4 regions of the Mesorhizobium sp. LMG17149 genome follow, and region 3 is predicted to be linked to each of the others. Evidence: predicted binding sites of a transcription regulator. Region 3 holds the regulator's gene; each other region holds the start of a gene.
What was found. Region 3 encodes LexA, which represses DNA repair genes until DNA is damaged. Its sites were predicted from a motif close to TGTTCNNNNTGTGTTCNG; they were not measured.
Positions count from the first base shown of each region.

Region 1: the regulator LexA is predicted to act here: its motif matches at 3,138-3,155, upstream of NP945_RS17040 (ATP-dependent helicase).
Region 2: the regulator LexA is predicted to act here: its motif matches at 2,046-2,063, upstream of NP945_RS12615 (DNA recombination protein RmuC).
Region 4: the regulator LexA is predicted to act here: its motif matches at 3,982-3,999, upstream of NP945_RS24305 (metallopeptidase family protein).

Region 1 covers NZ_JANIFL010000006.1:465,421-473,036, reverse strand. The annotation lists gene NP945_RS17050 (hypothetical protein) at 55-489, shown strand; gene NP945_RS17045 (glucose/quinate/shikimate family membrane-bound PQQ-dependent dehydrogenase) at 628-2,943, opposite strand; gene NP945_RS17040 (ATP-dependent helicase) at 3,195-5,894, shown strand; gene NP945_RS17035 (ABC transporter permease) at 6,168-7,217, opposite strand; gene NP945_RS17030 (ATP-binding cassette domain-containing protein) at 7,214-7,616, opposite strand, start outside.
Region 2 covers NZ_JANIFL010000005.1:100,786-108,401, forward strand. The annotation lists gene NP945_RS12600 (GNAT family N-acetyltransferase) at 1-507, opposite strand; gene fmt (methionyl-tRNA formyltransferase) at 504-1,457, opposite strand; gene def (peptide deformylase) at 1,462-1,992, opposite strand; gene NP945_RS12615 (DNA recombination protein RmuC) at 2,096-3,367, shown strand; gene NP945_RS12620 (GFA family protein) at 3,388-3,792, opposite strand; gene NP945_RS12625 (cation diffusion facilitator family transporter) at 3,854-4,819, opposite strand; gene NP945_RS12630 (transglutaminase family protein) at 4,949-5,758, opposite strand; gene NP945_RS12635 (hypothetical protein) at 5,969-6,094, shown strand; gene sugE (quaternary ammonium compound efflux SMR transporter SugE) at 6,301-6,615, shown strand; gene NP945_RS12645 (DUF6481 family protein) at 6,744-7,172, opposite strand; gene NP945_RS12650 (LLM class flavin-dependent oxidoreductase) at 7,473-7,616, shown strand, end outside.
Region 3 covers NZ_JANIFL010000004.1:451,643-459,258, forward strand. The annotation lists gene kynU (kynureninase) at 1-1,025, shown strand, start outside; gene lexA (transcriptional repressor LexA) at 1,435-2,175, shown strand; gene NP945_RS11445 (ComEC/Rec2 family competence protein) at 2,169-4,631, opposite strand; gene gltX (glutamate--tRNA ligase) at 4,734-6,158, shown strand; gene gltA (citrate synthase) at 6,344-7,616, shown strand, end outside.
Region 4 covers NZ_JANIFL010000011.1:97,945-105,560, reverse strand. The annotation lists gene NP945_RS24325 (DUF4173 domain-containing protein) at 1-1,201, opposite strand, end outside; gene NP945_RS24320 (CoA ester lyase) at 1,737-2,612, shown strand; gene NP945_RS24315 (DUF1737 domain-containing protein) at 2,658-2,864, shown strand; partial or broken gene NP945_RS24310 (helix-turn-helix domain-containing protein) at 2,886-3,166, opposite strand; gene NP945_RS24305 (metallopeptidase family protein) at 3,417-3,839, opposite strand; gene NP945_RS24300 (hypothetical protein) at 4,023-5,060, shown strand; gene NP945_RS24295 (DNA polymerase Y family protein) at 5,002-6,477, shown strand; gene NP945_RS24290 (error-prone DNA polymerase) at 6,474-7,616, shown strand, end outside.

The sequences.
Region 1 (7,616 bases), on a different contig from region 3:
AGGGTCCGCACTGAGCGGAACCGCAACACGAAAACCCAAGGTTGAGGTGACGCCATGAACGTCCAGGACATCGTCAACACCGTTTCGCAGAAGGCGGGCCTCGACCAGGCGACGACGGAGAAAGTCGTCGGCACCATTTTCTCGGTGCTTGAACACGAGGCGGAAGGCACAAGCGCCTCGGCGTTCTTCGCAAAGATCCCCGGCGCCGACGACCTTGCCCATCAATATGACGTGATGGCCGCCGCTCCGGCCGGCGGCGGCGGTTTTCTGTCGTCGTTGCAGGGCGCGCTTGGCGGCGTTCTCGGCGAGAAGGCCGGCGCGCTGATCAACGGCATCGCCGCGCTCAAGGCATCCGGGCTCGACATGGCGCAGATCCAGAAGGCCGGCGCGACGCTGATCCAGCAGGCCGAAGCCGCCGCCGGCCCCGACCTGACCAACAAGGTGCTCGGCTCGGTGCCCAGCCTGAAGGGCCATCTAGGGATTGGCTGATCGACCACGGGTCGATCGGAAGATTTGCCGCCCCTGATCGACCAGCCGGGCACTTCTCCCCGTCAGTATCCGGGGAAAAGATACCGGCACAGATGAGGGGCGGCGCGACCTCTGAAAGATCGCGTTACCCTGTCGCCCCTACTTCGGCAGCGCGTAGGCCATCACATAGTCCCCAGGCTTGGTGCCGACCGAACCGTGGCCGCCGGCGACGATGACCACGAACTGGCGGCCGTCGGCCACCGTATAGGTCATCGGCGTCGATTGCCCGCCGGCCGGCAGCCGCGCCTGCCACAGCTGCTTGCCCGACGTCAGGTCGTAGGCGCGCAGATAATCGTCGACCGCGGCCCCCAGGAAGGCGACGCCACCGGCGGTGATCATCGGCCCGCCGATGCCGGGCACGCCGACCTTCAGTGGCAGCGGCAGTGGCGTCATATCGTAGACGGTGCCGTTGCGGTGCTTGTAGGCGATCTTGCCGGTCCTGAGATCGGCGCCGGCGACATAGCCCCAGGGCGGCGCCTGGCAAGGAATCCCAAGCGGCGACAGGAACGGCCCCATCACCACCGCATAGGGCGCGCCCTCGTTGCGGTTCAGCCCCTGCTCGCTGCCGCGCCCTTCGTCCGGCGGCGGCACCTGATCGCGCGGGATCAACTGCGATTTGAACGCCAGGTAGGTCGGCATGCCGAACAGCACCTGCCGGACCGGGTCGACTGCGACGCCACCCCAGTTGAAGGTGCCGAAATTGCCGGGGTAGATCAGCGAACCCTGGACGGAAGGCGGCGTATAGCGCCCCTCATAGCGCAGGCCCTGGAATTCGATCCGGCAGGCCAACTGGTCGAACATGGTTAGGCCCCACATGTCGGCGCCGGTCAGCGGCTTCGGCATGAAGGTGAGATCGGAGACCGGCTGCGTCGGCGCTGTGTGGTCGCCTTCGATCGCGCCGCCGGGCGCCGGCACTTCGTTGACCGCAATGACCGGCTCGCCGCTGCGGCGGTCGAGCACATAGAGATCGCCCTGCTTGGTCGGTCCGACCAGCGCCGGCACCACCGTGCCGTCGGGTTTGGTGATGTCGATCAGGCTCGGCTGCGCCGGTACGTCCATGTCCCAGAGATCGTGGTGCACGGTCTGCCGCACCCATCGCACCTGTCCGGTGTTGAGGTCGAGCGCGGTGATCGACGACGAGAACTTCTCGACATTGGCGCTGCGCCCGGCGCCGAGCTGGTCCGGCGTCTGGTTGCCGAGCGGCACGTAGAGCAGACCGAGCTTCTCGTCGGCGCTCGGCGTCGACCACATGTTGGGCGAGTTGGCGGTATAGGTCTGGCCGGCCGCCAGCGGCGTCGTCTGGTCCGGATTGCCGGAATCCCAGTTCCACACCAGCGCGCCGGTGGCAGCGTCATAGGCGCGGATGACGCCGGACGGCTCCTGCGTCGAATAATTGTCGTTGACCGCGCCACCGACGATGATCTTGCCGCCTGAGATCAGAGGGGCCGAGGTCGAGTAATAATAGCCCGACTTCGGATAGGGCATGTTGGTCAGAAGGTTCAGCGTGCCGCCCTCGGCGAAAGCCGGACAGATCTGCCCGTTGGCGGCGTCGAGCGCGATCAGCCGCGCGTCCGAGGTCGGCAGATAGACGCGGGTCGCACAGGGCTGCCCGGCGGCGCCGGCGGCATCGGCGTAATAGGCCACGCCGCGGCAGGTCTGGTGCTGGCGGTCCTTGTCGAGCTTGACCTTGGGATCGAAGCGCCATTTCTCCTTGCCGCTCGCGGCATCGATGGCAATGGCGAAATTGTGCGGCGTGCAAATGTAGAGCGTGTCGCCGATTTTAAGCGGCGTCACCTGGTAGGTGGTCTCGCCGACATCGTCGGGACCCTTCACATCGCCGGTCTGGTAGGTCCAGACGGGCTGCAGCTTGGCGACATTGTCCGGTGTGATCTGGTCGAGCGGCGAATAGCGCTGGCCGAACTGCGTGCGGCCGTAATAGTGCCATTCGCCGGCCGGCACATCATTGCCGAGATTGGCGTTGGCGACCACCTTGTCGGTGCCGAGTTCGCCGGCAATGTCCTTCGGATCCGAAGTCATCGAATAACCGGCGACGGCCAGTGATGCCAGCACGGCAAGGATCAGCGGCGCGCGTGCGTCAGGGCCGACAAGACCCCGCCTCGCCCACGGCGTCAGCAGCCACAAGGCGAGAAGCACGATGATGCCGCCGCGAGGCCCGAGTTCCCACCAGTCGAAGCCGGTTTCCCAGACCGCCCAGGCCAACGTGCCGAGCACGATCACCGCGTAGAGCCACAGTGCGGTGGACCGGCGCCGGTAGAGCAGCCAGGCGGCGATCAGGAAGGCAAGGCCGGCAACGACATAGTACCAGCTGCCGCCCAGCATCGCCAGGCGGATGCCGCCGCCGCCGAGTGCCAGGCCGATGAGGAAAAGAATGAGGGAAGTGATGGTGACAGCCAAGATGATACTCCTTCGACTGTTGCGCTTCGCGGCGCGGCCATGGCAACCCGGCATTGCGTCGCTGCCCGAAGCACAACTTTCTCCCGACGGTCCCGCCTGTCAAGCACGGGCCTCAAGCGCAGGTGGTAATGGTCCATCGCAATTGGGACAACATCACCGCGGTGAGAGCGCAGGGCAGCAATCGGGCACTTTAGCGGAACAAAACGTAGACAGTTCTGGTCTTTCCCCACCGAATCACTACATTCGGGGCAATGTCCGGCTTTTCCGAAGACATGCCCTTTTTCGACGAACCCAATGCGCGGCCCACGGCCCCGTCGGGCATCGCCGCGCGCGCCATGGCTGCCCGCAGCGGCCATAACGATGCGCGCGACTATCTCAAGGGGCTGAACCCCGAGCAGCGGCTGGCGGTGGAAACCACCGAAGGGCCGGTTCTGGTGCTGGCCGGAGCCGGCACCGGCAAGACCCGCGTGCTGACCACCCGCATCGCTCACATCCTTTCAACCCACAAAGCTAAGCCCTGGGAAATCCTCGCGGTGACCTTCACCAACAAAGCCGCGCGCGAGATGAAGATCCGCATTGGCGTGCTGATCGGCGAAGGCAATGTCGAGGGCATGCCATGGCTCGGCACCTTCCACTCGATTGGCGTGAAGCTGCTTCGCAGACATGCCGAACTCGCCGGTTTGCGCTCCGACTTCACCATCCTCGACACCGACGACGTCGTGCGGCTGATCAAGCAGCTGATCCAGGCCGAAGGTCTGGACGACAAGCGCTGGCCGGCCAAGCAGTTCGCCCAGATGATCGACGGCTGGAAGAACAAGGGGCAAGGCCCGGCCGACATCGCCGAGGGCGACGCCCGCGCCTTCGCCAACGGCAAGGGCCGCGAACTCTACAAGGCCTATCAGGAGCGGCTGAAGACGCTGAACGCCTGCGATTTCGGCGACCTGCTGTGCCACCCGATCCGCATTTTCCGCGCCAATCCGGATGTGCTGAAGGAATACCACAAGCGCTTCAAATACATCCTCGTCGACGAGTACCAGGACACCAACACCGCCCAGTATATGTGGCTGCGCCTCCTGGCGCAAAGGCCGCAAGGCAAGCCGATCTCCCCCCTTGAGGGGGAGATGTCCGGCAGGACAGAGGGGGGCGCCTCGCGCCGACAGGCTGGAGGGACAGCGCCCCCCTCTGTCGCCTCCGGCGACATCTCCCCCTCTAGGGGGGAGATCGGGCGCTCTTCGACTGACACCCGCGCCACCGTAAACATCTGCTGCGTCGGCGACGACGATCAGTCGATCTATGGCTGGCGCGGCGCCGAAATCGACAACATCCTGCGCTTCGACAAGGATTTTCCCGGCGCCACCATCATCCGGCTCGAGCGCAACTACCGCTCGACCGCGCACATCCTTGGCGCCGCCTCCCACCTCATCGCCCACAATGAGGGCCGCTTCGGCAAGACGCTGTTCACCGACCGCAACGATCCCGAGGACGGCAAGGTGCATGTCCATGCCGCCTGGGATTCCGAGGAGGAAGCCCGCGCCGTCGGCGAGACCATCGAGACCTACCAGCGGCAAAAGCACAATCTCAACGACATGGCGATCCTGGTCCGCGCCTCCTTCCAGATGCGGGAGTTCGAGGATCGCTTCGTCACGCTCGGCCTCAACTACCGCGTCATCGGCGGCCCGCGCTTCTACGAGCGCATGGAAATCCGCGATGCACTGGCCTTCTTCCGCGTCGTCGCCCAAGGGGCCGATGACCTCGCCTTCGAGCGCATCGTCAATGTGCCCAAGCGCGGCCTGGGCGAAGCCACCATCCGCCAGATCCACGACACGGCGCGTGCGCTGCGCATCCCGATGCTGGAGGCCGCCGCCAAGCTCGCCGAAAGCGACGAGCTGAAGCCGAAGCCGCGCGCCGCACTGCGCGAGGTCGCGGCCAATTTCGAGCGCTGGCAGAAGGCGCTGGAAACCACGCCGCACGCCGAACTCGCCGAGACCATTCTCGAAGAGAGCGGCTACACCGACATGTGGAAGAACGATCGTTCGGTCGAAGCGCCCGGCCGGCTGGAGAACCTGAAAGAACTGATCCGCTCGATGGAGGAGTATGAGTCGCTGCGCTCCTTCCTCGAACATGTCGCACTGGTCATGGATGCCGAGCAGAACGCCGGGCTCGACGCCGTCTCGATCATGACGCTGCATTCGGCCAAGGGCCTCGAATTCGAGACCGTCTTCCTGCCCGGCTGGGAGGAAGGCCTGTTCCCGCACCAGCGCGCGCTGGATGAAGGCGGCCGCTCCGGGCTGGAGGAAGAGCGCCGCCTCGCCTATGTCGGCCTGACCCGGGCCAAGAAGAACCTGCATCTGTGGTTCGTCTCCAACCGCCGCATCCACGGCCTGTGGCAGTCGACCATTCCGTCGCGCTTCCTCGACGAACTGCCGGAAGCCCATGTCGAAGTCGCCGAAAGCGGCAACAGCTACGGCGGTTATGGCAATTCCTACGGTGGCGGTTCTTTTGCTTCCGGCCGCGGTGGGCAGGGCGCGGGACGGCAAAACCCCTATGGCGCCTCGCGCTTCGACACTGTCGGCGCCGACAGCGAAAAATCCGGCGCCTTCTCCAACACCTATGCGACGCCGGGCTGGCAGCGCGCGCAGGCCAACCGCACCGAGGCGACCGACCGCAACTGGGGCTCGCGCTCCGGCCACCAGGTCGAGCGCATCGGCTATGGCGAGACGGACAGCGGCTACGGCGCCGGCCGCACCTCGGTCAAGGGCCGCACCATCGATGGCGAACTGGTCGCCAAATCCGTCGCCGACAAGCCATCGCCCTTCAACGTCGGCGACCGCGTCTTCCACCAGAAATTCGGCAACGGCAACATCTCGGCCATCGAAGGCAACAAGCTGACCATCGACTTCGACAAGGCCGGCCAGAAACGCGTTCTGGACGGGTTTGTCGCGGCGGTGTGAAGATGGCGTTTTCCCGCGGACAGCTCCCACCTTCGTCATCCACGGGCGGAGCAGGAGCGAAGCGACGTCGCGGAGACCCGAGGATCCATGCCGTGACCTTGGCCGTGGAGTGCAGCTGAGCAGAATTCTCCACCGTAGTGACGCGTTGAAGTCGCGGCATGGATCCTCGGGTCTGCGCTGCGTCGCTACGCTCCTTGCTTCGCCCGTCGATGACGAAAACGATGAGCGCCGGCGCCAATCGTCAAGGCATGCGGTCCGCCAACGAAACAGCCCTCACCTGTACCGCGCCTGGTTCCACTTATGCCCCAGCAGCGACAGGATGATGATCAGGCCGTTGAAGAACTGCACGTAGAAGCCGCTCAACCCCGCCGCGACGACGCCGGTCTGGATGAAGGACACGGTGACGGCGCCGATCGCTCCACCGACCACGGTGCCGATGCCGCCCCAGGTCGGCGTACCGCCGACGAATACCGAGGCCAACACCGGGAGGAGATAGCCGTCGCCGGCCGTCGGCCACCAGGTGAAGTTGATCATCACCGAGAAGGTGCCGGCGAGCGCCGCTCCGATGCCGACGAAGACGAACACTTTCACCCGCACGCGCTTGACGTCGATGCCCATCTGCTGGGCGCTGTCGGGATTGTCGCCGACCACCCTCACCTGCGCACCGAAGCGGTGGCGGTTGTAGAGCATCGCCGACAGCACGACGAAGCCGATGGCCCAGAAGATCTGCACCGGAATGCCCAGGAGCTGGCTTGAGAAGATCGTGTAGGCCCAGCTGTCGCTGAGGCTGGTCAGCGCCATCGACTTGCCTTCGTTGATGATCTGGATCAGGCCGCGCAGCAGGAAATTCATGCCGAGCGTGGCGATCAGCGACGACAGCCCGCCATAGACCACCAGCGACCCGACCAGGAAGCCGAGCAGCATGCCGGTGACGAGTGCGGCGGCGATGCCGAGGAACGGATCGTAGCCGGCCTGCACGACCAGCGCGAAAACCCATGAGGCAAAACCCATCGTCGCCGGAAACGACAGGTCGATCTCACCGCAGGTGACGACGAAGACCAGCGGCACCACCACGAACAGCGCAACGGGGAGCGTGGTCAGCACCGAGCGGTAGAGATACCAGGTGGTGAAGACGGTCGGGTTGGCGATCATGAACACCGTCATCATGACGATGAACACGGCGAGCGTGCCGAGCGCGGCACGGTTGTCGAGGATGAAGCCGCGCATCCAGTGATCGGAAGGGTGTTTCCACTCTTTCTGGGCACTGGGGCGGGCAATGCCGGCGGACGGCTCGTGCAGATCTGGCTCCATGGTCTTGCTCATCGTGCTCTCTGCTCCGCGTCGCCGGCATCGTGCAGTCCGGCCAATCCGCCGGGATGCGCGACCTCTTCCATGAAGTTGATGAGATCTTCGGCCGACTTGACCTCGCTGCGGTCGGTCGTCAGTGCGACCTTGCCGCGATCCAGCACGACGAAGCGATCGGCGATGTCGAAGACATGATGGATGTTGTGGCCGATGAACAGGATCGAGCGGCCGCTCGCCCGCACCTGGCGCACGAAATGGAACACCTTGGCGGTTTCGGTCAGCGACAGCGCCGTCGTCGGCTCGTCGAGGACGATCAGCTCGGCCTGCTTGTAGATGGCGCGGGCGATCGCCACGCCCTGGCGTTCGCCGCCCGAAAGCTGGCCGACGATCGACTGCGGCGTGAACACTTTCGAGGTG
Region 2 (7,616 bases), on a different contig from region 3:
CTACGCGGCGAGAGCGGTGAAGGCGGAGGCGTAGACCAGTGTGCCGGCCTCAGGCGCGTCGCCCCAGGCCAGCGCCTGCAGCGCTTCGCCCTGGTATTCGCTCTCGAAGTTCTCGGCACGCGTGTGGCTATATCCGAAACGCCCGTAATAGATGGGGTCGCCGAGCACCACAGCCAGCGTTTCGCCGGCATCCCTGAGGCGGATATGCGCCTCGCGGATCAGCGCGCCGCCGATGCCGCTGCCATGGAACGAGGGCTCCACCGCCAGCGGTGCCAGCGCCACGGCCGCGAAAGTCTTGCCGCCATTCTGGACGAACAGCCGCGAAAACAGGATGTGACCGACCACCTGGCCGTCCTCTTCCGCCACCAGTTCGGCAACAGCGTCGCCGCCGGTCACCAGCGCGTCGACCAGACCGGCCTCCGCCTGCTGGCCGAAAGCGTGTTCCTCGACGAGGCGGATGGCCTCGCGATCCCGCGGCGTTGCCGCGCGTATCGACATCATGCTCATGAGAATTTCAGTCCTTTTTCGATCTTGGCCCCGCGCAGGAACTCCGACGCGGCAGCGGGCTTTCCGCCCGCGCGTTGAACTTCGACCAGCCTGATCGCGCCTGCCCCGCAGGCGACCGTCAGCCGGTCATCGAGAATTCCTCCCGACTCGCCCAACTCTTCCCAAAGCGACAGGCCTTGCGACAGCGTCGAGCGAAGCAGTTTCAGCCGCTCCTGGCGGCCGCCAATTCCTATCTCCGACCACGCGCCGGGAAAGGGTGACAGGCCGCGAATATGATTGTGGACCTCACTTGCTGAGCGAGTCCAGTCCACGCGAGTCTCGGATTTATCGATTTTCTTGGCGTAGGTCACCCCATCCACAGCTTGTGTGGTGAATGTCAGGGTATTCCTTTCCAGTCGCGCCAGCGCTTCCACCATCAAGGCAGCACCGACACTCATCAATTGATCATGCAGATCGCCGGCTGTCATATCGGGTTCGATGGCGCATTTTTCAACCAGCCCGACCGGGCCGGTGTCCAGCCCCTCTTCCATGCGCATCACCATCATGCCGCTTTCCAGGTCGCCGGCCATGATGGCGCGCTGGATCGGCGCGGCACCGCGCCAGCGCGGCAGAAGCGAGGCATGGCCGTTGATGCAGCCGAGCCGGGTCGCCTCGAGAACCGCCTTCGGCAGCAGCAAGCCATAGGCGACGACCACGGCGACGTCGGCCTGCAAGGCACGGAAAGCGGCCTGCTCGGCCTCGCCCTTGAGCGAAACCGGCGCCCGGACTTCAATGCCCAGCCGCTCCGCCTCGCGCTGCACCGGCGATGGCGTCAGTTCCAGCCCGCGCCGTCCTGCGGCGCGCGGCGGCTGGGTATAGACGGCTGATATCTCATGGCCAGCCTCGGCGATCGCGCGCAAAGTCGGCACCGAAAACTCCGGCGTACCCATGAAGATGACGCGAAGGGGCATGGCCCTATCCCGCCAGCTTGCCCGGCGCCTTGTCCCTGGCAAGCTTCTTGAATTTCTTCACCACCATGTCGCGCTTCAGCTTCGAGATGTGGTCGATGAACAGGACGCCATTGAGGTGGTCGATCTCATGCTGCAGGCAGGTGGCCATCAGGCCCTCGGCCTCCATATCCTGCAATTTGCCGTCGCGGTCGACATATTTGACCCGCACGGAGGCCGGGCGTTCGACCTCGGCGTAATAATCCGGGATCGACAGGCAGCCTTCCTCATAGACCGAGCGCGCGTCGGCGCTCTCCAGGATTTCCGGGTTGATGAAGACATGCGGCGCCGGCGTCTCGTCTTCCTTGGCCAGATCGATCACCAGCAAGCGCAGCGGCTCGCCGATCTGGATTGCCGCCAATCCGATGCCCGGCGCGTCATACATGGTCGCCAGCATGTCGTCGGCTAATTTGCGCAAAGGTGCGTCGACACGCTCCACCGGCTTGGAAACCTGGCGCAGGATGGGGTCGGGAAGGATGATGAGCGGCTTGATCGACATGGCGTTCCACCTAAGACCTCCAGAGAAAAGCGTCAACCGGTAGGCTGGAGGCTCGTTCACGTTTTGATCTGTGCCGGCAGCGCGAATCGTTTATGCTGTCCACATGAATGATTTGAGCACCATCCTTTCCGAACCTGTCGCCCGGCTTGGCGCCACAACCGTCACGCTCGGCCATGCGCTGGCCTTCGGCGCTTTGCTGTTTCTGGCCCTGTTCGTGGCGCTGGTCATTGCGCTGTGGCGGTCGGCGAAGGCGCGCGCCGTCGCGGCTGCGGAAGCCGCCGATCATGCCCGCGATGCGGAAGTGCGGATGGCCGGCATTCTGCAAAGCCAGGCCGAAATGCAGGGTCGTATGGGCGCCATCGCCGAAGTGTTCGGCGCACGGCAGGCGGAGCTGACGCAGTCGATCGGCCAGCGCCTCGACGCCATGACCGGCCGGCTCGGCCAGACCATGACCGAGCAGACCAAATCCACGCATGAGAGCCTGGCCAAATTGCAGGAGCGGCTGGCCATCATCGATGTCGCGCAGGGCAACATCCAGTCGCTCGCCGGCCAGGTCGTGCAGCTGCAGGCGATCCTCTCCAATAAGCAGACGCGCGGTGCTTTCGGCCAGTCTCGCATGGAGGCGATCGTCGCCGACGGCCTGCCGCACGGCGCCTATGAATTCCAGGCGACGCTGTCGAACGGCAGCCGTCCTGACTGCCTGGTGAAGATGCCGAACGGCGCGCCGTCGCTGGCCATCGACGCCAAGTTTCCGCTCGAGGCCTGGAATGCCATCCGCGCCGCCGATGGCGCCGACCTGCAGAAGGCCGCCTCGCAGGCCTTCCGCCGCGACATCGAGATCCATGTCCGCGATATCTCGGAAAAATACCTGATCCAGGGCGAGACGCAGGACACCGCCTTCATGTTCGTGCCGTCGGAATCAGTGTTCGCCGAGATCCACGAGAATTTCGAGGCGATCGTCCACAAGGCGCACCGCGCCCGAATCGTCATCGTCTCGCCGTCATTGCTGATGCTGTCGATCCAGGTCATCCAGGCGATCCTCAAGGATGCCCGCATGCGCGAACAGGCGCACCTGATTCAGGGCGAAGTCATCCGGCTGATGGAGGATGTCGCGCGCGTCGACGAGCGGGTGCGCAAGCTGCAGGTGCATTTCGGTCAGTCGGCCAAGGACATCGACGACATCCTGGTTTCGACGTCGAAGGTCACCAAGCGCGGCCAGAAGATCGAGGCACTGGAATTCGGCGCGCAGCCCGACGGCGATGCCGCCGCGGACGCAGCGTCACGGGCTCCCGCCGCGAAGGTCGATACTGGCGCGCGCGTTGCCGATTCGAAAACCGGGCAGCTCAGGCTGAGGGTCGTTGAAGGCGACGATTGAGGCGCGGTGCCGGACCGGCGCTACTGCTCCTCCAACGTGGTCATGCCCTGAAATTCAGGCAGCCAGTGCAGCGCCGAGCGGTGCCATTTCTGCTGTGTTGGAATCAAATCCTGGCGCTGCCGCGCGGTCCCCACGCGAATCCCATAGACCTTGGGGCCATCGCCGACAGACGTGGCGTAAAGATGCGAGCCGCAGTCAGCGCAAAAGGCCTGGGTGCGCTTGGCGCCGCTCGCCACGATCTTGATGTAGATTTTCGGCGTGCCCTTGGTGATGCGGTAGTTGCTTTCCGGCGCCGGAACCGTCAGGCGAAAAGCCGTGCCGGTCAGTTGCTGGCAATCCGTGCAGTGGCAGATCGTGGTCTTTTCCGGATCGACCTCCGCCTCGTAGGTGATGGCGCCGCAGTGGCAGCCGCCGTCGATCTTCATCTTCGTTCCTCCTGAATCCCGATAATCTAGCGGGTCAAGCCAGCCAGGCAATGGCGCAGCGCTAGTCCAGAGCCGGATCGGATGCGGTCTCGATCAGCTTGCGCCGCTGCTCCCAGGTGCCTGCCGCCTGTGGTTTGACGAACAGCCGCGTGATCTCCGGCATTTCCTTCTTCAGCTGCGCCTCCAGGCGCTCGACGCAAGCTTCGATCTCGGGCGCCGTCAAATGGTCCTCGAACTCGATGCTGAGCCCGGCGACGATCTCTGCCGGCCCCATATGGACGGTCAGGACGCCGTTCGCCCGCTGCACCGCCGGATCCTGCTGGGCGATCGCCAGCACCTTCATCTGCACCTCGGGCGATGCCGGCTCGCCGATCAGCAGGCCCTTGCTTTCGCGGGCCAGGAAGATCGCCGTCGCGCCCAGGATCAGCCCAATGCCGATCGAGGCGGCGCCGTCGAGTTCCGGCATCTCCAGAACTTCCGCCGCCAGGATGCCGGCGAACGCGACGATCAGGCCGAGAAGCGCTGCACTGTCCTCGAACAGCACGGTGTAGACGCTCGGATCCTTGCTCGACTGCACCGCCCGCAGCCAGCCCTGCTTGCCCTTCTGCTGACGGAACTCCTTCAGCGCCACCCACCACGAACTGCCTTCGAACAGGAAGGAAAGGCCGAGCACGACGTAGGTCACCTCGGCGTTGACGACCGGCTCCGGCGCCATCATATGGATCACGCCTTCGTAGAACGACACGCCGGCGCCCAGCGCGAAGACGAGGAGCGCGACGATGAAGCTCCAGAAGTAGAGTTCGCGGCCGTGACCGAGCGGATGCGTCCGGTCGGCCGGGCGGGCGGCGCGGTGCATGCCGTAGAGCAGCAGGCCGCCATTGCCGGTATCGACCAGCGAATGCACGCCCTCCGACAGCATCGCCGAACTGCCGGTGAAGGCGGCGGCGGCGAACTTGGTCAGCGCGATGGCGAAATTGCCGGCGAGCGCCGCGTAGATCACCTTTTTTGAGCCGCCGTGCCCGGCCATGGCATTTGTTCCCATTCAAGGCGCAGTCTAGCGGCCAGGCCGCTAAAGCTCCACAGGCATCACACCGCGCGAATGTCGGGTCGTCCAAGCCAGCGATCATGAGAGAGATCGGCCTATGGAAAACGGCGACTACTCGACGATCTCGCTGGTCCACACCTTGAAGCCGGCAAGCGTTCCCGGGCCGAATATATGGGTCAGCGGCACGTCGGCGGCGTCGCGGCCGGAGGCGATCAGGATGCGGCCGATGCGCGGTGCATTGTTGCGCGGGTCGAAGACATGCCAGCGGCCGCCGAGATAGACTTCCATCCAGGCGCAGAAATCCATGCTCGCCCATGGTTTCGGCATACCGATGTCGCTGATGTAGCCGGTGCAGTAGCGCGTTGGGATGTTGAGCGCCCGGCAGAAGGTGACGGCGAGATGCGCGTAGTCTCGGCACACGCCGCTCTGTTCGCGATACGCTTCCGCAGCGGTGCGTGTCGGCCGAGCATTGCCGTAGTTGAAGACGATGTGGTTGTGGACGAAGTCGCAGACCGCCTGCACGCGCGGAATGCCCAGCGGCGTGTTGCCGAACAGCCGCCACGCTTCATCAGCCAGAAGGTCGCTTTCGCAAAAACGGCTGGGCAGCAGGAACAGCAGCGTGTCCGCCGGCAGGTCGCGAACCTCGTGCTGCCAGGCCATCAGATCGCCCATCTCGAAAGTGCCGGGATCGCGGATCACCGCGTCGGTGCCGAAGGTGAAACGCCCGGGCGGCGCGACGAACCGGTTGCACCAATTGCCGAAACTGTCGCGATAGCTTTCGATCGGCACCGGCGGGTTGGAAATCAGGAAATCCGGCCGCTCGAGATCGGAGGCACGCGAATAATGCACATTCAGCATCGCGATGAGCGGCGTTTCCTGCGGAAAGTCGAAGCTCATCTCGCAGCCGATGTGGATTCGCATTGTCGTCCTGACGGCCTGCCTGACGATCACCCGGCGAAGCTCGGGTCGATGCTGCAGTGCGAAAATGACCATCGCACGGACCGTCATGGTTTACGAGCAAATTAGAAACCGGTTGAAAGCGATCCGGCGACGCCGGCAACGGTCGCTAACCCCTTGCGGTCGGGCGGTTCTCTTGTTTCACTTGGCGTCCCACATCAGGAGGAACGAATCATGGCTAAAGGTGCGATGAAGGCAGGCAAGGAAGCCCGCAAGCCGAAGAAGGACGCCAAGAAGCCCGCTCCGGCTCCCGCGCTGAAGGCGCCGCCGGTCAAGGCGATGAAGCTCAAGGACAAGTAGGTCCGGCGATCCACTTCGCAATAAGGGTTACGGCCGGCGACACTGTTGCCGGCCGCTGTTGATCGAGCGCTCGAAATTCCTATATTGGCATGGCGGGGACGACCTCGCGCTTCCCCGAAATCCGGACGGGACGACCCGCCATTGTTTGACTGATCGTCGGACGCCGAAATCACCTTTCGGTCCGATGCTCTGATGGAGCGTTGTCGATGTCGTGGATTCTTCTCTTTTTCGCGGGCCTGTTCGAGATCGGCTGGGCAATCGGCCTCAAATATACAGATGGCTTCTCGAAGCTGGTGCCGACCGTGCTGACTGTTGCCTCGATGGTCGTCAGCCTCACTCTGCTCGGCCTGGCGCTGAAGGCGCTGCCCGTTGGCACCGCCTATGCGGTGTGGACCGGCATCGGCACCGTCGGTACGGCGCTGCTCGGCATCTGGCTGCTCGGCGAACCAGCCACCGCGATCAGGCTGGCCTGCATCGCGCTCATCGTCTGCGGCATCATGGGGCTGAAGTTCGCCGCCTGACGGTCTTTTGGTTTGCGCATGTCGTCCTCTCAGAACCGGGACCAATATTTGGGCGACGGACAAACACCTTCAGGGCCGCTGTGAGGCGACCCTGATTGTCGAAGCTGGCTGCTTCGGTAATCCTGAGGCTAGCGGGCGGAGAAGCCCGGCGGCGTCCTGCCGGTGCGCTGCTTGCGTGCCGCATAACGCGCGTCACGCTTGGCCTTGCGTTCGGCTTCGTCGGCCAGAAAACGGGCGATGCGCTCGTTCTCTTCGGATTCCCGAATCTTGGCCTCAGCCTGTGCAGCTTCCTCGGCGGCGATACGTGCCGCTTCGGCTGCTGCCTCGCGCTCGGCCTTCTCGACCGCTTCGCGTGCCAGCTTCTCCTGCTTCAGCCGAGCCTTTTCAGCCTCGCGGATTTCGCGGGCCGCAAGGATCGCCTTGCGTTCAGCCTGCCGTGCCAGCACAGCAGGATCATCCGCCGCCGGCTTTGCCTTGAAGCGCTCGAGGAGCGCCTTCTTTGCCTCGTTTGCGGCATTGCGCCGCTCGAAAACGTCTTTTTCCCTGTAGATAGCCAAGTCCACTTCCCTGAAGTCAATTCGCGACGCTTACATACGCGCGAAAACCGAGAGTTCAAGCGCCAAAACGGCATGGCAGCCATGAAATTGTCGGCTGTTGCACTCGGGAGACGCCTTTGGAGCAATTTCAGGGAAAGTGTGAAACGGTTTTCCGGGAAAAGCGCGCAGCGCTTTCCCTTGGGAATTGCGACGAAGAGATTGAACCGAAAACGACATGCACTGTTCACCGTCGCGCCTCTGGCGGCGAGGTTGGCGGATGGCTACGTCTAGCGGCAAATTCCAACACCAGGATGACATTAGATGGAACTCGGTCTCTACACCTTCGCCGACGTCAGCCCGCAGCCGGGCCCCGGCGCCATCGGCCCGCATGAGCGGCTGCGCAACCTGATCGAGGAGGTTGAGTTGGCCGATCAGGTCGGCCTCGACGTCTTCGGCCTCGGCGAG
Region 3 (7,616 bases):
TGCCGATCGAACTCGGCGATCAACTCGGACGCCTGATTGGAGCCGCGGCCGGCCAGACCGTCGTCTGCGACACGACGTCGACCAACATCTACAAGGTGCTGCATGCGGCGCTGGAGATGCGGCCGGGCCGGTCGGTCATCGTCGCCGAGGGTGACAGTTTCCCCACCGACCTGTACATCGCCGAAGGCGTGGCCTCGACACGGGACGGCGTCCTGCTGCGCCTCGCGGGCGTCGACGCGCCCACCATCGAAGAGCTGATCGACGAAAACGTCGCGGTGGTGCTGGTCAACCACGTCAACTACAAATCGGGTGAACTGCGCGACATGGCGGCGCTGACGCGCAAGGCTCATGCGGCCGGAGCGCTGATCGTCTGGGATCTATGCCACACCGCCGGCGCCCTGCCCGTCGAGCTCGATCAGGCAAATGCCGATTTCGCCATCGGCTGCACTTACAAGTACCTCAACGGCGGTCCGGGCGCACCGGCCTTCATCTATGTCGCGCAGCGCCATCACGGCGATATCAGCCAGCCGCTCAGCGGCTGGTGGGGCCATGCGCGGCCCTTTGCCTTCGAACGGGGGTATGTTGCCGGCACCGGTATCCGCCGCTTTCTGTGCGGCACCCAGCCTGTCCTGTCGATGCGGGCGCTCAAAGGCGCGCTTGTCATCTGGAACGACGTCGACATGGCGGCATTGCGAAAAAAGAGCGTCGCGCTGACGGAACTGTTCATCCAGCTCGTCGAAGCAAAGTGCGGCGCCTATGGCCTCACGCTGGAGACCACCCGCGACGCGACCAGGCGCGGCAGCCAGGTGTCGTTCCTTCACGATCACGGCTATCAAATCATGCGGGCGCTGATCGAGCGCGGCGTCATCGGTGATTTTCGCGCGCCATCGACCATCCGTTTCGGCTTCACGCCGCTCTATGTCGGCTACAAGGATGTGTGGCTGGCGGTTGAGGTGCTGGAGGATATTCTGCGCACGGGCGCATGGAAGGACCAGCGTTTCGCCGTCAAGGAAGCCGTTACCTGACGCAACGATCTCCGCGATTTGCCGTCGCCGCCCTCACTGCCCGGCAGATGACGGAGGGCTGAATTCCAGCCACAAATGCCAACAGACGTTGGCGTTTTGGCTCCGTTTCGTTCACGGCAAACGAACGTCCCGAAGATTGATAGCGTCCCTTGTGGAGGTCGATCGGCAGATGATGCCAAGCCTTGGGTCGAGGATGAGCCACAGGTCATTAACCATAATGGTTTCAATGTGAGCAGGCGCATTGCCGTGGTTGGCGCCTGTCGATCGCGACCCGCTGGCAAGCCCAAATAATTTCAGCAGCCTTAACAAATTCATTAAACTTTAAACGGTTGCAGAACACAACTGGAACAGATAGTGTTTGTTCTGGGTTTGTTTTTCGATTCTGGTTTCAGGTAATCTGGGGGCCGCCATGCTGACACGCAAGCAACATGAACTGCTGATGTTCATCCATGAACGCCTGAAGGAGAGCGGCATTCCGCCATCCTTCGACGAGATGAAGGAGGCGCTCGACCTTGCCTCCAAATCCGGGATTCATCGGCTGATCACCGCACTTGAGGAGCGCGGCTTTATTCGCCGGTTGCCCAACCGGGCACGGGCGCTGGAAGTGCTGCGATTGCCGGACTCCATCGCGCCCGGCCTCAACGCGGCAAAGAAGTTTTCGCCAAGCGTCATCCAGGGCAGTCTCGGTCAGGGTGGTGCCCTTGGCCGGCAGATCAAGCCGGCGCCTTCGCGGATGCCCTCGCCCGGCAATGATGACGATGCGGTCTCCGCCGTGTCGATCCCGGTCATGGGCCGTATCGCCGCCGGTGTGCCGATCGATGCCATCCAGCATCAGACGCATTCGATCTCCGTGCCGCCGGACATGATCATGGGCGGCGCCCACTATGCGCTGGAGGTCAAGGGCGACTCGATGATCGAGGCCGGTATCTTCGACGGCGACACCGTCATCATCCGCAATGCCGACACGGCGAACCCCGGCGAGATCATCGTGGCGCTGGTCGATGAAGAGGAAGCGACGCTGAAGCGGTTCCGCCGCAAGGGCGCTTCGATTGCGCTCGAAGCCGCCAATCCGGCCTATGAAACCCGTATTTTCGGCCCAGACAGGGTCAAGGTGCAAGGCAAGCTCGTCGGCCTCATCCGCCGCTACTGAGGCGGCTGCGGGTTGGCCGCTGGCTTCTCGGGTTTCTTGAAGGGTGCCAGCCCCCTCGCCTCACGAGAGTATTTGCGTTGCGTGTGCCAGGGCCGATATGGGCTGTTCACCGCGAAGCTGATTGTCGCCGGCGTGGTCGCCGATTGGCGATCGAAGAAGACGGCGGCACTGCCTTTGCGAGCCAGTTGCCGCTTGGTGATGACGAGAACCAGCGGATTGTGACAGGCGTCATAGGCGGTGGCGTCATTGATGACGATCAGCTCGGCGAAGCCGCAGGCTTTCCAGGTGTCCTTGCGGTCCTCGACATAGGCAATGATCGCACCGGACATATGCCTGGCCACGCAAACGCCTGAGGAGCAATAGAACGGCGATCCCGGCGGTAGCTCAACGGCGTCCGCGACGTCGAATTGCCCATCGCTCTTGTCGAACACCTCTGGCACGACGATGGTTTCTGATGTCAGGGCGCGTTTCCAGTTGTCGACGGTGAATTCGTTCGGCCGTTCCCGGCTGACGGCAAGCTCGCCGCCACCGATCGGCAACGCCACCAGCCGGGCGTCTTCCGAGATCAGCACATCCGGCGTGCGCGTATCCGAGACGGTCAGCAAGCCTGCCAGCGCGAATGGCAGAGCAGCGAGCCGCAGCCAAGTTGTCGCCATCGTCGCGATGACCAGGGCAATTGTCACCAGCAGGACAGATTGCTGCGAAATCAGCCCAACCCCATCGACAGGCGAACGTTCGGAGATCCAACCCGATATGGCGATCATCACCGTCAGACCCTTGCCCATCAGGTAGAGGGCCGGCCAATCCAATCCGAAAGGCATCAGCAGCGCGCTTGCGACAGCCAGGAACATGACGACGGTAACGATCGGCATAACCGCCAGATTGGCGAACAGGCTGAGCGGCGACACACGCTGAAAATGCCAGATGGCAAACAGCGTCGTGGCGCTGCCGGCGATGATGGAGGTCATGGCAAGGCCGGTTGCCGCGAGCACGAACTTTCGCGTCAGGAAACCGGGCATGGATCGCTTTGGGGGCGGCGGTCTTGCTTTTCCCGCGCGGTGATCGGCCCAGCCGGCATAGGCGCCGACCAGAGCCGCGGTCGCGGCGAACGACATCTGAAAACTCGGGCCGACCACCTCATGCGGCGACACCACGATGACGGCGATCGCCGAGATCGCCAGATTGCGCATGGTGAGTGCTGCTCGATCGAACAGCACGGCAATCAGCATCACCGCCAGCATGATGAAGCTGCGCTCGGCGGCAACGACGACTCCAGAGATGATGAGATAGGCCGCGATCGAGAACAGTGCGGCGACGGCGGCATACTTCTTGACCGGGCGACGCGCGGAAAAGTCGGGAAACAAGGCGAAGGCGCCGCGCAGCAAGCCCATGATGGTGCCTGCGACCAGCGCCATGTGCAGTCCCGAAATCGAGATGATGTGGTAGATGCCGGTACGTCGCATCGCCTCATTGATGTCATCGGGAATGCCGGCGCGCACGCCGACGATCAGCGCCGCGGCGATCTCGCCTTCGGCGCCGCCGACGCTCGCCCTGATATGGTCGGCGATGGCCTCGCGGGCATTTTCCACGCTAGAGGAAATTCGGGCCGGCAGCGGCATGTCGCCATCATCGCTGACGACAAGCTTGGGGTTGCCGAGAAAGAACCCGCTGCCGCCGATGCCGGCAAAATAGCTGTCGAAGGAGAAATCATAGCTGTCCGGCCGCACCGGCCCAGTCGGCGGCAAAAGCTTGGCATATCCAGTGATGAGGGAGCCTGCGGTCACGTCAGCCGGGATCTTGCGTGCCGAAAGCCGCACCCGTTCCGGCGCATAGCGCAGTTTCGGTCTTGCGGTCGACGTCACGTCGATGGTCAGCCGGATACGGCCAGTTTCCATCCGGTCGAGCGAGACGACGCGGCCGGTCACCTGCGTCGAGATTTCCGAGCCCAACATTTGTGTGCCCGCACGCCACGTCTCGACCTTGGCAGCAAGCAGTCCTAGGGCGCACAAAAGCGCCGCCATGAAACACAGATGGGTCTTTGGCCATGAGCGCGAGACCAGCGCACAGATCCCCGTCAAGATGACAACCGCGACAGGTCTCGCAAAGTCGGGTTCAGCCGTCAGCGAAAAATAGCCGATCGCTCCGATCGCCAGGCAGACCGGCACCAGCAGGAAGGCCACGCCCCGGTCGAGTTCCAGGCTCGCCGCCGTGTTCACGCTGTGGCGCAGGCGAGGCAGTGATGTCAGGCTGATTTGCCGGCGCACGCGAACGATCCTGCCGGTTTCGGCAACAGGAACAGAGGCGGCGACATCCGCTTGCAAGGGCGCCTTGCCGGGATCCGGCACAAGGGGCGATGGCGGCGGTAATGGGGCTGGCCGAGGCGCAAACAGGGACCGTTCGCTGACGCCGATGGCAGCGTCCTCGCCCTGATCCGAGCCCCAGCCTCGTCCAGCCATCGGGTCTGCCCCTTGCGCCCTCGACACCCTATGCTACATGAACGCCGGGCGCGCGAAAGCCCGCGCAACCGCACCCCGCTTCAGATGGTTTCCGAGAGTTCCATGTCCGACAAGGTCGTCACCCGTTTTGCCCCTTCGCCCACCGGCTATCTGCACATAGGCGGCGCGCGCACGGCACTGTTCAACTGGCTGTATGCGAAGCACACTGGCGGCACGATGCTGCTGCGCATCGAGGACACCGACCGCGAACGCTCCAATGAAGCCGCGACGGCTGCCATCCTCGACGGGCTTTCCTGGCTTGGCTTGAGCTGGGACGGCGAGCCGGTGTCGCAGTTCGAGCGTGCGCCGCGCCACCGCGAGGTGGCTGAGGAGCTCGTGCGCATGGGCAAGGCCTATTATTGCTATGCCACGCCGGCCGAACTGGAGGCCATGCGCGAGGCCGCCAGAGCCAAGGGGCTGCCGCCCCGCTATGACGGCCGCTGGCGCGACCGCGACCCCTCTGAGGCGCCCGCAGGCGTCAAGGGCGCCATTCGTATCAAGGCGCCGACCGAAGGCGAGACCATCGTCCATGACCGTGTCCAGGGCGAGGTGCGCTTTCCCAACAAGGATCTCGATGACTTCATCATCCTGCGTTCTGACGGCAATCCCACTTACATGCATGCCGTCGTCGTCGATGATCATGATATGGGAGTCACCCATATCATTCGCGGCGACGATCATCTGACCAACGCCGCTCGCCAGACCGTGATCTACAACGCCATGGGCTGGAACGTGCCGTCCATGTCGCATATCCCGCTGATCCACGGCGCCGATGGCGCCAAGCTGTCGAAGCGGCACGGCGCGCTTGGCGTCGAGGCCTATCGCGCCATGGGCTACCTGCCGGAGGCGCTGCTCAATTACCTGGCGCGCCTTGGCTGGAGCCATGGCGACGACGAGATCATGTCGATCAAGGATATGATTTCCTGGTTCGATATCGGCGATGTCAACAAGGGCGCGGCGCGCTTCGACTTCGCCAAGCTGGAGGCGATCAACGGCGCGCATATGCGCCGCATGAGCGATGCCCAACTGTTCGACATCTTCATCGCTACCCTGCCCTATCTCGAAGGTGGCCCGGCGATCGCCGCGCGCCTGAACGACAGCACCAAGGCGCAGTTGCTGGCAGCGCTCCCGGGCTTGAAGGACCGCGCCAAGACGCTGGTCGAGCTCGTCGATGGCGCGGCCTTCCTGTTCGCCACGCGCCCCCTGCCGATCGACGACAAGGCGGCCCTTCTGCTTACCGACGATGCCCGCAAGATCCTGCGCAGTGCTCACGAAGCTTTGAACGGGCTTGCGAGTGACTGGACAGCCGTCTCGGCGGAGGCGGCGATACGCGAGGTGGCAGCGGCCGGCAGTCACAAGCTCGGCGCGGTGGCCCAGCCTTTGCGCGCTGCGTTGACCGGCAAAAGCACCTCGCCGGGCGTGTTCGATGTGCTCGCCGTGCTCGGCCGCGAGGAAAGCCTGGCGCGCATCTCAGATCAAATCGATTAGGAGCAAACTGGCCCAAGAAGATTGGCATTGAAAGGCGGGTTTCGCAGTGCAACATTAGGCCTTGGCCCAATCTGGCACGCACCTCCTGAAATGCGGTGGCGAATACGCGCATTGCGGTGATTTTCGACGTGTCGCTCTGCAGAATTTTGCCTTTGCCGGCATGAGGAAACAAGAAGGAGTTTGCAATGACCGAAGCTGCGAAAAAAATGGATTTGGGCGGCAAGATCCAGGAGGCCACGGCAACGCTTGCATTCGCCGGCAAGACCCATGAATTCAAGGTGCGAAGTGGTTCGGTCGGGCCTGATGTCATCGACATCGCCTCGCTCTACTCAACCACCGGCGCCTTCACTTACGATCCGGGCTTCACCTCGACGGCAAGCTGCGAGTCCGAAATCACCTTCATCGACGGCGACGCCGGCATCCTCCTCCATCGCGGCTATCCGATCGACCAGTTGGCCGAACATGGCGACTTCCTCGAGGTCTGCTATCTCCTGCTCTACGGTGAATTGCCGACCAAGGCGCAGAAGGACGACTTCGACTACCGCGTGACGCGCCACACCATGGTGCATGAGCAGATGTCGCGCTTTTTCACCGGCTTCCGCCGCGACGCGCACCCGATGGCGGTGATGTGCGGCGTGGTCGGCGCGCTGTCGGCCTTCTACCACGACTCCACCGACATCTCCGACCCCTACCAGCGCATGGTTGCCTCCATGCGGCTGATCGCCAAGATGCCAACGATCGCGGCGATGGCCTACAAATACCACATCGGCCAGCCGTTCATTTACCCGAAGAACGAACTGAACTTCGCCGCCAACTTCCTGCACATGTGCTTTGCCGTGCCGTGCGAGGAATACAAGATCAACCCGGTGCTGGCGCGCGCCATGGAGCGCATCTTCATTCTGCACGCCGACCACGAGCAGAACGCCTCGACCTCGACCGTTCGTCTCGCCGGCTCGTCGGGCGCCAACCCGTTTGCGTGCATCGCCGCCGGCATCGCTTGCCTGTGGGGCCCAGCGCATGGCGGCGCCAATGAAGCGGCGCTCAACATGCTTGGTGAGATCGGCCATGTCGATCACATCCCCGAATTCATCGCCCGTGCCAAGGACAAGAACGATCCGTTCCGGCTGATGGGCTTCGGCCACCGCGTCTACAAGAACTACGATCCGCGCGCCAAGATCATGCAGAAGACGGCGCATGAGGTTTTGGGCGAGCTCGGCATCAAGGACGATCCGCTGCTCGACATCGCCATGGAGCTGGAAAAGATCGCGCTGACCGATTCCTACTTCATCGAGAAGAAGCTCTATCCGAATGTCGACTTCTATTCCGGTATTACACTGAAGGCGCTGGGTTTCCCCACCACCATGTTCACCGTGCTGTTCGCCGTCGCCCGCACTGTCGGCTGGATCGCGCAGTGGAAGGAAATGATCGAGGATCCGCGCCAGAAGATCGGCCGCCCCC
Region 4 (7,616 bases), on a different contig from region 3:
AACAGCCGGCATAAAGCGTCAGAGATAACGTCAGAAGATTGGCGGAGAGCAGCCATTCGTTGGATTTTCTAAGCGCGATGCGGGCAATGATCAGGGCAAGGCCTGCTGCCACCAGCCCCATCCAGACAAAGGCGGCGACGCGCCAGTAGGTCAATGCATAGATGCCGACATAGAGGTCGAGCCGCAGGATCGACGAAATGACCAGCATGATGTTCTGCGCCACCCAGGCATAGACCAGCCGGCGGATGAACGGATCGGCCGATGTCTCGCTGCCTGGCCGCAGCGCTGCCAGCACGAAGCCGGCGGCAAGCAGCGCGGTGACGATCAGGGGATAGGCGCCGCGATGCGCGTAGGCCGCGTAGCTCAGCCCGTCGGGAAGGGCGGCCCCGCCCCACAGATAGGTGGCGTCGAGCGCCGTCTGCAGCGCAAACAGGATGTTGAAGACGATCAGGGCGCGCAGGATGGCGGCCTTGCCGAACAGGATGTCTTCGATGGTGGTGGCGGTTTTGTCGGCTTGAGCGCTGACGGCCGGCGCCGCGCGCGGGATGCGGCGAACGAGGCGCGGCAGGCGCGGCCGCAGAAAAGCCCAGACAGCGGCGAGCACGAACAGCCAGAAGGCAATCCGCGCCAGCTGGATAAGATCGAGCAGCCTCACGAGGTCGATCAGCGACAGCCAGTAGTCGATCACCGGATTGGCGGCGCCGAACAGCGCCAGGAAGACCGCGCCCAGCGTCAGCGGCATCACCCAGACAGCGATCGCCGCCAGCCGGATGCGCCGCCGGCCGAACCGCCGCGCCGTCCTGCGCCAGCGGATGAAATCATTGGCGAAGCGGAACGGCGCCGCCAGCCCGAACAGCACGATCTGCCCGGCAATGCGGGCGATGCTGTGCCGCAGCCGCCCGCTCAGCGAAAGGGCAAAGACGGTCAGCGCCGCCAGCGCGATCGAAACCGACAGGGTGCTGACGTTTTCAGCCAGCGGCAGCAGCGCGACAAGCAAGGCGATGGGCTTGAGCCACACCCGACCGTCGCTGAAAGCCGCCGGATGCACGGCGACAACCGCGGCGGCAATCAGCAGGGCGAACAGGAAAACCGTGATCCCGGCGGGCTGGCCGTAGAACAGGAAATCCGCAAGTGCCGCCAGCAGGATGGCGACACCGAAGCGGCTGCAATAGCTCGGCGCGGCGGAGAGCAACGCTGTCATGATCGGGCTTTCCTGATGGCGTCCCGCCGGGTTGCCGGCGGGCTGTTGCGGACAAAGGGAATGAGGATCGCCGTGGGATTCGCGCGCGGCGGATCGGCCAACCACCAGTCTTCGCGGCGCAGCCGGTAAGGCAGGGACCATCGGGGTTTTGCTCGGTTTTGCATGCCGTCTGTTTGTCAGGCCGGTGGGGAAAGGGTGAGGCGGATCGGAGGAGGTTTTCCGCAGGCCTGTGCAGTTTTCGTGCAGGCAATTGTTGAGGTCGAATTCGCCATCTTTCTAACGTCGGCGCTGCCCCTCACCTGCCTGCCGGCATCCTCTCCCCGTAAACGGGGCGAGGGACGCTCTTGTCGCCGGTTTCGCCAATCTCCAGCGTCGCAAGAAAGGCGCCGGCGTTGCCGCCAGCTCCTCTCGCCCCGTTTACGGGGAGAGATGTCCGGCAGGACAGTGAGGGGCAGCACCAGCTTTCGCGATTGGCTCGCCTCAGGCACAGCCCTGCGCGCTTGCCTCACCCACCCACAAGCGGCATAGATCACCCATGGAAACCTATCGCCCGCGCCGCTCCGTGCTCTACATCCCGGCTTCCAACGACAAGGCGCTGGCTAAGATCGCGCAGCTTGCCTGCGATGCAGTCATCATCGACCTCGAGGATGCCGTCGCCCCGGCCGACAAGATCGGCGCTCGCGAAAAACTGGCCGGCATTTTCGCCAACCGCCCCAACGAACGCTGCGAGATGATCGTGCGCATCAATGCTCTGGCAACCGAATGGGGCGCCGACGACCTGCTGGCTGCCGCAGGCTGCGAGCCCGACGGCATTCTGTTGCCCAAGGTCGACACGCCGCGCGACCTGCTCGAGGCCGGCGATGTGCTCGACGACAATTTTGTCCCCGATAGCGTGAAACTGTGGGCGATGATCGAGACGCCCAAGGCGCTGCTCAACATCGGCGCCATCGCCGAGCTTGGCCGTGACCCGGCCTCGCGGCTCAGTTGTTTCGTTGCCGGAACGAATGATCTGGTCAAGGAGACCGGCATTCTGGCAACGCCTGACCGACGCTACCTCGTGCCATGGCTGATGCAGATGGTGCTGGCCGCGCGCGCCGGCGGCATCGACATGCTCGACGGCGTCTCCAACGATTTTCGCAGCCTCGACGCTTTCACCCATGAATGCGCGGAAGCCGCGGCCATGGGCTTCGACGGCAAGAGCCTCATCCACCCGGCCCAGATCGAAGCCGCCAACCGCACCTTCGCGCCGTCCACGGAAGCCGTGGCCGAGGCGCGCTCGGTGAAGGAAGCCTTCGCGCTCGCCGAGAATGCCGGCAAGGGCGTGATCGCGCTGAACGGCAGGATGGTCGAGCGCCTGCATCTGGCGCAGGCCGAAAAACTGCTGGCGAAGGCAGCCGCCATCGGGTCATAAATGCTCGATGGATGGGCTATGGCTACTCACGACAGGAATTGAACAATGAAACTCTACCGCTTTCTGTCCGCTCCGGACGATGCCAGCTTCTGCCACAAGGTGACGGCGGCGCTGAACAAGGGCTGGCACCTGTTCGGCTCGCCGACCTATGCCTACGACAAGAAGGCCAAAACGATGCGTTGCGGCCAGGCCGTGGTCAAGGATATCGACGGCCAGGAATACGGACCCGATACGAAGCTCAGCGACTGGTAGGGACAGCGCCTTGCATGCGGATTAGGCAGCCTCGGCAATATCAAGGCGCACTGTAAGTCCGGCCTGTGTGGCAAGGTTGATCAACGTGTCCAGGCTGAATTCGCGATCCTGCCCCGCAAGAGGTCGCTAAGGCGCGGCTGCGTGATTCCGAGCCGCTCGGCTGCTTCGGCCTGGGTAATTTTCCAGCTCCGCACCCGCTGTTCAATCGCGATCAGCAAATTGGAGCGCATGGCCATATTGGCAGCCTCGGCCGGAGTATCTTCCAGCGCATCCCAGACATTTTCAAAGCTCTGACGTTCCATTGTCACGACTCCCTTCGTCATCCTAGGGCGCAGCAGTCGCAAAGCGACTGCGGAGACCCTAGGATCCATGCCGTGACCTTCGCCGAGGGGCATAGCAGATCAGGATTAGAGCCTGTTTTCGCCGAAACCGGATGGTAAGCTTTCAGTCCTGCACCGATGGAGCACTGTACCAAGATCACGGCATGGATCCTAGGGTCTGCGCTGCGTCGCTTCGCTCCTTGCTCCGCCCTAGGATGACGAAGGTGTGGGGCTATTCCGCCGCCTCTTCGATCTTCTCCATATCATCGTCCGACAGGCCGAAATGGTGGCCGATCTCGTGGATCAGCACGTGGGTGACGATGTCGCCAAGCGTTTCCTCGTTCTCGGACCAGTAGTCGAGGATGGCGCGGCGGTAGAGCGTGATGCGGTTCGGGCCCTCGCCGGTCTGCGGATTCCAGCGTTCGGCGATGCCGCGTCCCTCGAACAGGCCGAGCAGGTCGAAGGGCGTCTCCAGCGACAGGTCGTCCATGATCTCGTCGGTCGGAAACTCGGCGATCTGGATGACGATCTCGCCGGTCAGCTTGCGAAAATCCTCCGGCAGATGCGCGTAAGCCTCCAGCGCCAGGAACTCCATTTCGTCCATCGAGGGCGAGAGTTCGTCGTGCCAGGTGCGGGTCTTGTAGATGCGGGCCATGCTTTGTCCTTTGATCCCGGCATATAGGCTTTCGCACCGGAATCGGCAAATGAACGGGCCGATGCGCCTGCGCCATCCCTGCCGAGAGGAATAAATTCCCCATGACTCTGCTTGACTCCTGGGTCACCCTCTGGAATCTATAGGGAACATAACAGGAACAATTGTGAGTGGAAGCTGACCGTCATGGCGATGACCGCCGTGGCGCGGGAGACTGTTTTTGCCCTGCGCCGCCAGATCGCGAAAATCGAGGGAACGCTGCCCGAGCGCTTGGCTGCGCCGGCCGCCGCGCCCTTTAATGCCGACGCCAACACCGATCTCACAATCGTCCGGCGTGGCATTGCCGCGGCGTTGCCGGATGCGTTTCTGCCTATCGGTGTCGAGCGCCTCGACGCCGCCCTAAGCGGCGGCCTGCCGAAGGCCGCCCTGAGTGAAATCCATGGCAGCGAAACCCGCGATGCCGGGGCCGTCGCCGGCTTCGCTTTGTCGCTCACCAGCCTGATCCTCAAGCAAACGCCGGGGCTGCCGGTGCTGTGGATCGGCACATCGGAGATTTTTCGCGAGGCCGGCTTTCCCTATGCAAGGGGGCTTCACGCCTCGTTCGGCATCGAGCCGGAGCAATTGCTGTTTTCCGAGGCGCCAAGGCTTGTCGATGCGCTGTGGGTCGCCGAGGAGGCGGCCCGGATGACAGCGCTCGCCGCGGTCATCCTGGAAATCCGCGGCAATCCGCAGCGGCTGGACCTGACCGCGACACGCCGGCTGCATGCAAGGGCGCAAGCGGCCGGCCGGCCGGTGTTCCTGCTGCGGCAGGCGGCCGAACCCGAACCGACGGCCGCCCCTGTCCGCCTCATCGTCGCCTCGGCGCCGGCGGTGCCGCGCGACACCATCGCCGGGCCGCTGGCCGGCTCGATCGGCCGCCCGGCCTTCGCCCTCACCATCGGCAAGAGCCGCACAGCCCTGCCTGGACAATTCACACTGGAGTGGAACCCCGATGAACGCGCATTCGACGAAAGATGGGGCGACGAAAAAGGGAGCGAGGGAAGAGACCGGACAAAGAATCCTGTCCCTGTGGTTTCCCTATCTGGCGGCGGAAAGGATCCTGCGCCAGCGTCTGGGGCGGTCCTGGCGTTCCCGGCCGTCGGATCACCTCTCTCACCCGCCGCTCGTGATCAGCCATCGCGACCGCAACGCGCAGCGCATCTCGGCCCTCGACGAGCGGGCTGAGGCGCTGCACCTGAAGCGCGACATGGGCATCGCCGATGCGCGCGCCATGCATCCGTCGATCGACATCGTCGAGGCGGATCCGGAAGCCGACCGCCGACTGCTCGAAGGCCTTGCCGACTGGTGCGACCGCTACACCCCGCTGGTGGCGCTGGACGGGACAGACGGCCTGTTTCTCGACGTCACCGGCTGCACCCATCTGTTCGGCGGCGAGCGCGCCATGCTGGACGACATCCTGTCGCGCTTCTTCCATCAGGGTTTCGATGTCCGCGCCGGGCTTGCCGCGACACCGGGTGCGGCCTGGGCGGCGGCACGCTTTTGCGGCGACCGCATCATTGTGTCAGGCGAGGAGGAAGCGCTGCTGGCACCCCTGCCCCTGGCCGCGCTGCGCATCGAGCCGGCGACCCGCACCAGCCTGGAAAGTGTAGGCCTGCGCACGGCGGGCGCCGTCATGGCGGCACCGCGCGCGCCGCTCGCCCGCCGCTTTGGCGCCTTGCTGCTCCTGCGCCTCGACCAGGCGCTTGGCCGTCTCGACGAAGCGGTGTCGCCGCGCCTTCCCGTCGCGCCGCTTTCGGTCGAACGCCACCTCGCCGAACCCGTCACCCTGACCGAGGACATCGAACGGCTGGTGGGCATGCTGGCGGCGACCTTGAAAACCGACCTCGAACGCCGCGGCGAGGGTGCCAGGACGCTGGCGCTGCTGCTCTTTCGCGTCGACGGCGCCGTCAGCCGCATCGCCATCGGCACCTCGCGGCCGATGCGCGAACCCATGCTGATCCAGAAACTGTTCCATGAGAGGCTGGCCGCGCTCGAGCAGGATATCGATGCCGGCTATGGTTTCGATCTGGTGCGGCTCTCGGTGTTGGCGGCAGCCACCTTCGACATGCAGCAGGCTGATCTGACTGGTGAAACGATCGACGATGGCGCCGATATCGCGCTGTTCGCCGACCGCATCCGCGCCCGGCTCGGCGAGGGCGCGGTTCTCCGGCCGGTCGCGGTCGAGAGCCATCTGCCGGAGCGTGCTGTCGCCACGATCCCCTTCACCGAAGCGCCGCGCCGGACCACGCCGCCGAAAAAGCCCGGCAGGCTGCAGGCGCCACAAACCATTTTTCCGCCGGAACGGCCAATCCGGCTGTTCCGCTCGCCCGAACCCATCGATGTGCCGGCCACTGAAATGCCGGAAGGACCACCGCTGAACTTCCGCTGGCGGCGCGCGCTCTACCGGGTCACGCGCGCCGAAGGGCCGGAACGCATCGCCGCCGAATGGTGGCGGGAAGCGCCAAGCGACGAGGCGGCATCGACGCGCGACTATTTCCGTATCGAGGACGCCGATGGCCGCCGCTATTGGCTCTACCGGCAAGGTCTTTACGGCAACACGCAGGTACCGCCGCGCTGGTTCATGCATGGTGTCTTCGCATGAACGCGCTGACCGTCATTCCCTATGCCGAGTTCGGCATCCAGTCGAATTTCTCCTTCCTGCGCGGCGCCTCCAAGCCGGAGGAGCTGGTGGTCGCGGCCAAGCTCCTGGGCTTCTCGGCGATCGGGCTTGCCGACCGCAACACAGTGGCCGGCGTGGTGCGCGCCTGGCAGCAGGCCAAGGTCGAAAAACTCTCCTATCACCCCGGCTGCCGGCTGGTTTTCGGGGACGGCACGCCGGACATTCTCGCCTATCCCCAGGATCGCAAGGGCTGGGGACACCTCTGCCGCATGCTCACCCAGGCCAATCTGCGCGACGAGAGCGAAAAGGGCGCCACCCTTCTCCAGCGCGGCGACCTCCTCGAATGGGGGGATCTGATGTCGCTGGCGATCCTGCCCGATCTGTCGGCGGGCGCGCAAGATAGTCTTCCCCTGCTTCGAGACCTCAAAGGCCGCTTCGGCAGGAACCTGCGGCTTGGCGTTTCGCCCGACTACGCCGGCAATGACCGTTTCCGCATCGAGCAGGCCGCGGCGCTTGCTGAGAGCGTCGGTATTCCGCTGATGGCGACCAACGACGTTCTCTACCACACGGCCGAACGGCGCCCGCTGCAGGACGTGCTGACCGCGATCCGCCTCAACACGCCCGTCGCCGAGGTCGGGCTGCAACTCACCGCCAATGCCGAGCGCCATCTGAAGCCGCCAATGGAGATGGCGCGCCTGTTCCGCAGGCATCCGCAGGCGCTGGCCGAGACGCTGCGGTTTGCGGAAAGCCTGGGTTTTTCCCTTGAGGAGCTGAAGCACAACTATCCAGAGGAGACGACCGAAGCAGGCGTCGACCCGCAGACGGAACTGGAGAGATTGACTTGGGAGGGCGCCAGGAAACGTTACCCCGAGGGCATCCCTGACAAAGTGGAAGGACTCATCCGGCACGAACTCGAAATTGTCGGTCAGAAGAAATACGCCCGTTATTTTCTCACCGTTCGCGACATCGTTCGGTTCGCGCGTTCGGAAGAGGTCGGCATTCTGTGTCAGGGTCGCGGCTCCGCCGCAAACTCCGTCATCTGCTATTGTCTGGAGATTACGGAGGTAGATCCTGGCCTTCTGGACGTTCTTTTCGAGCGCTTTGTTTCAACGGAGCGCGAC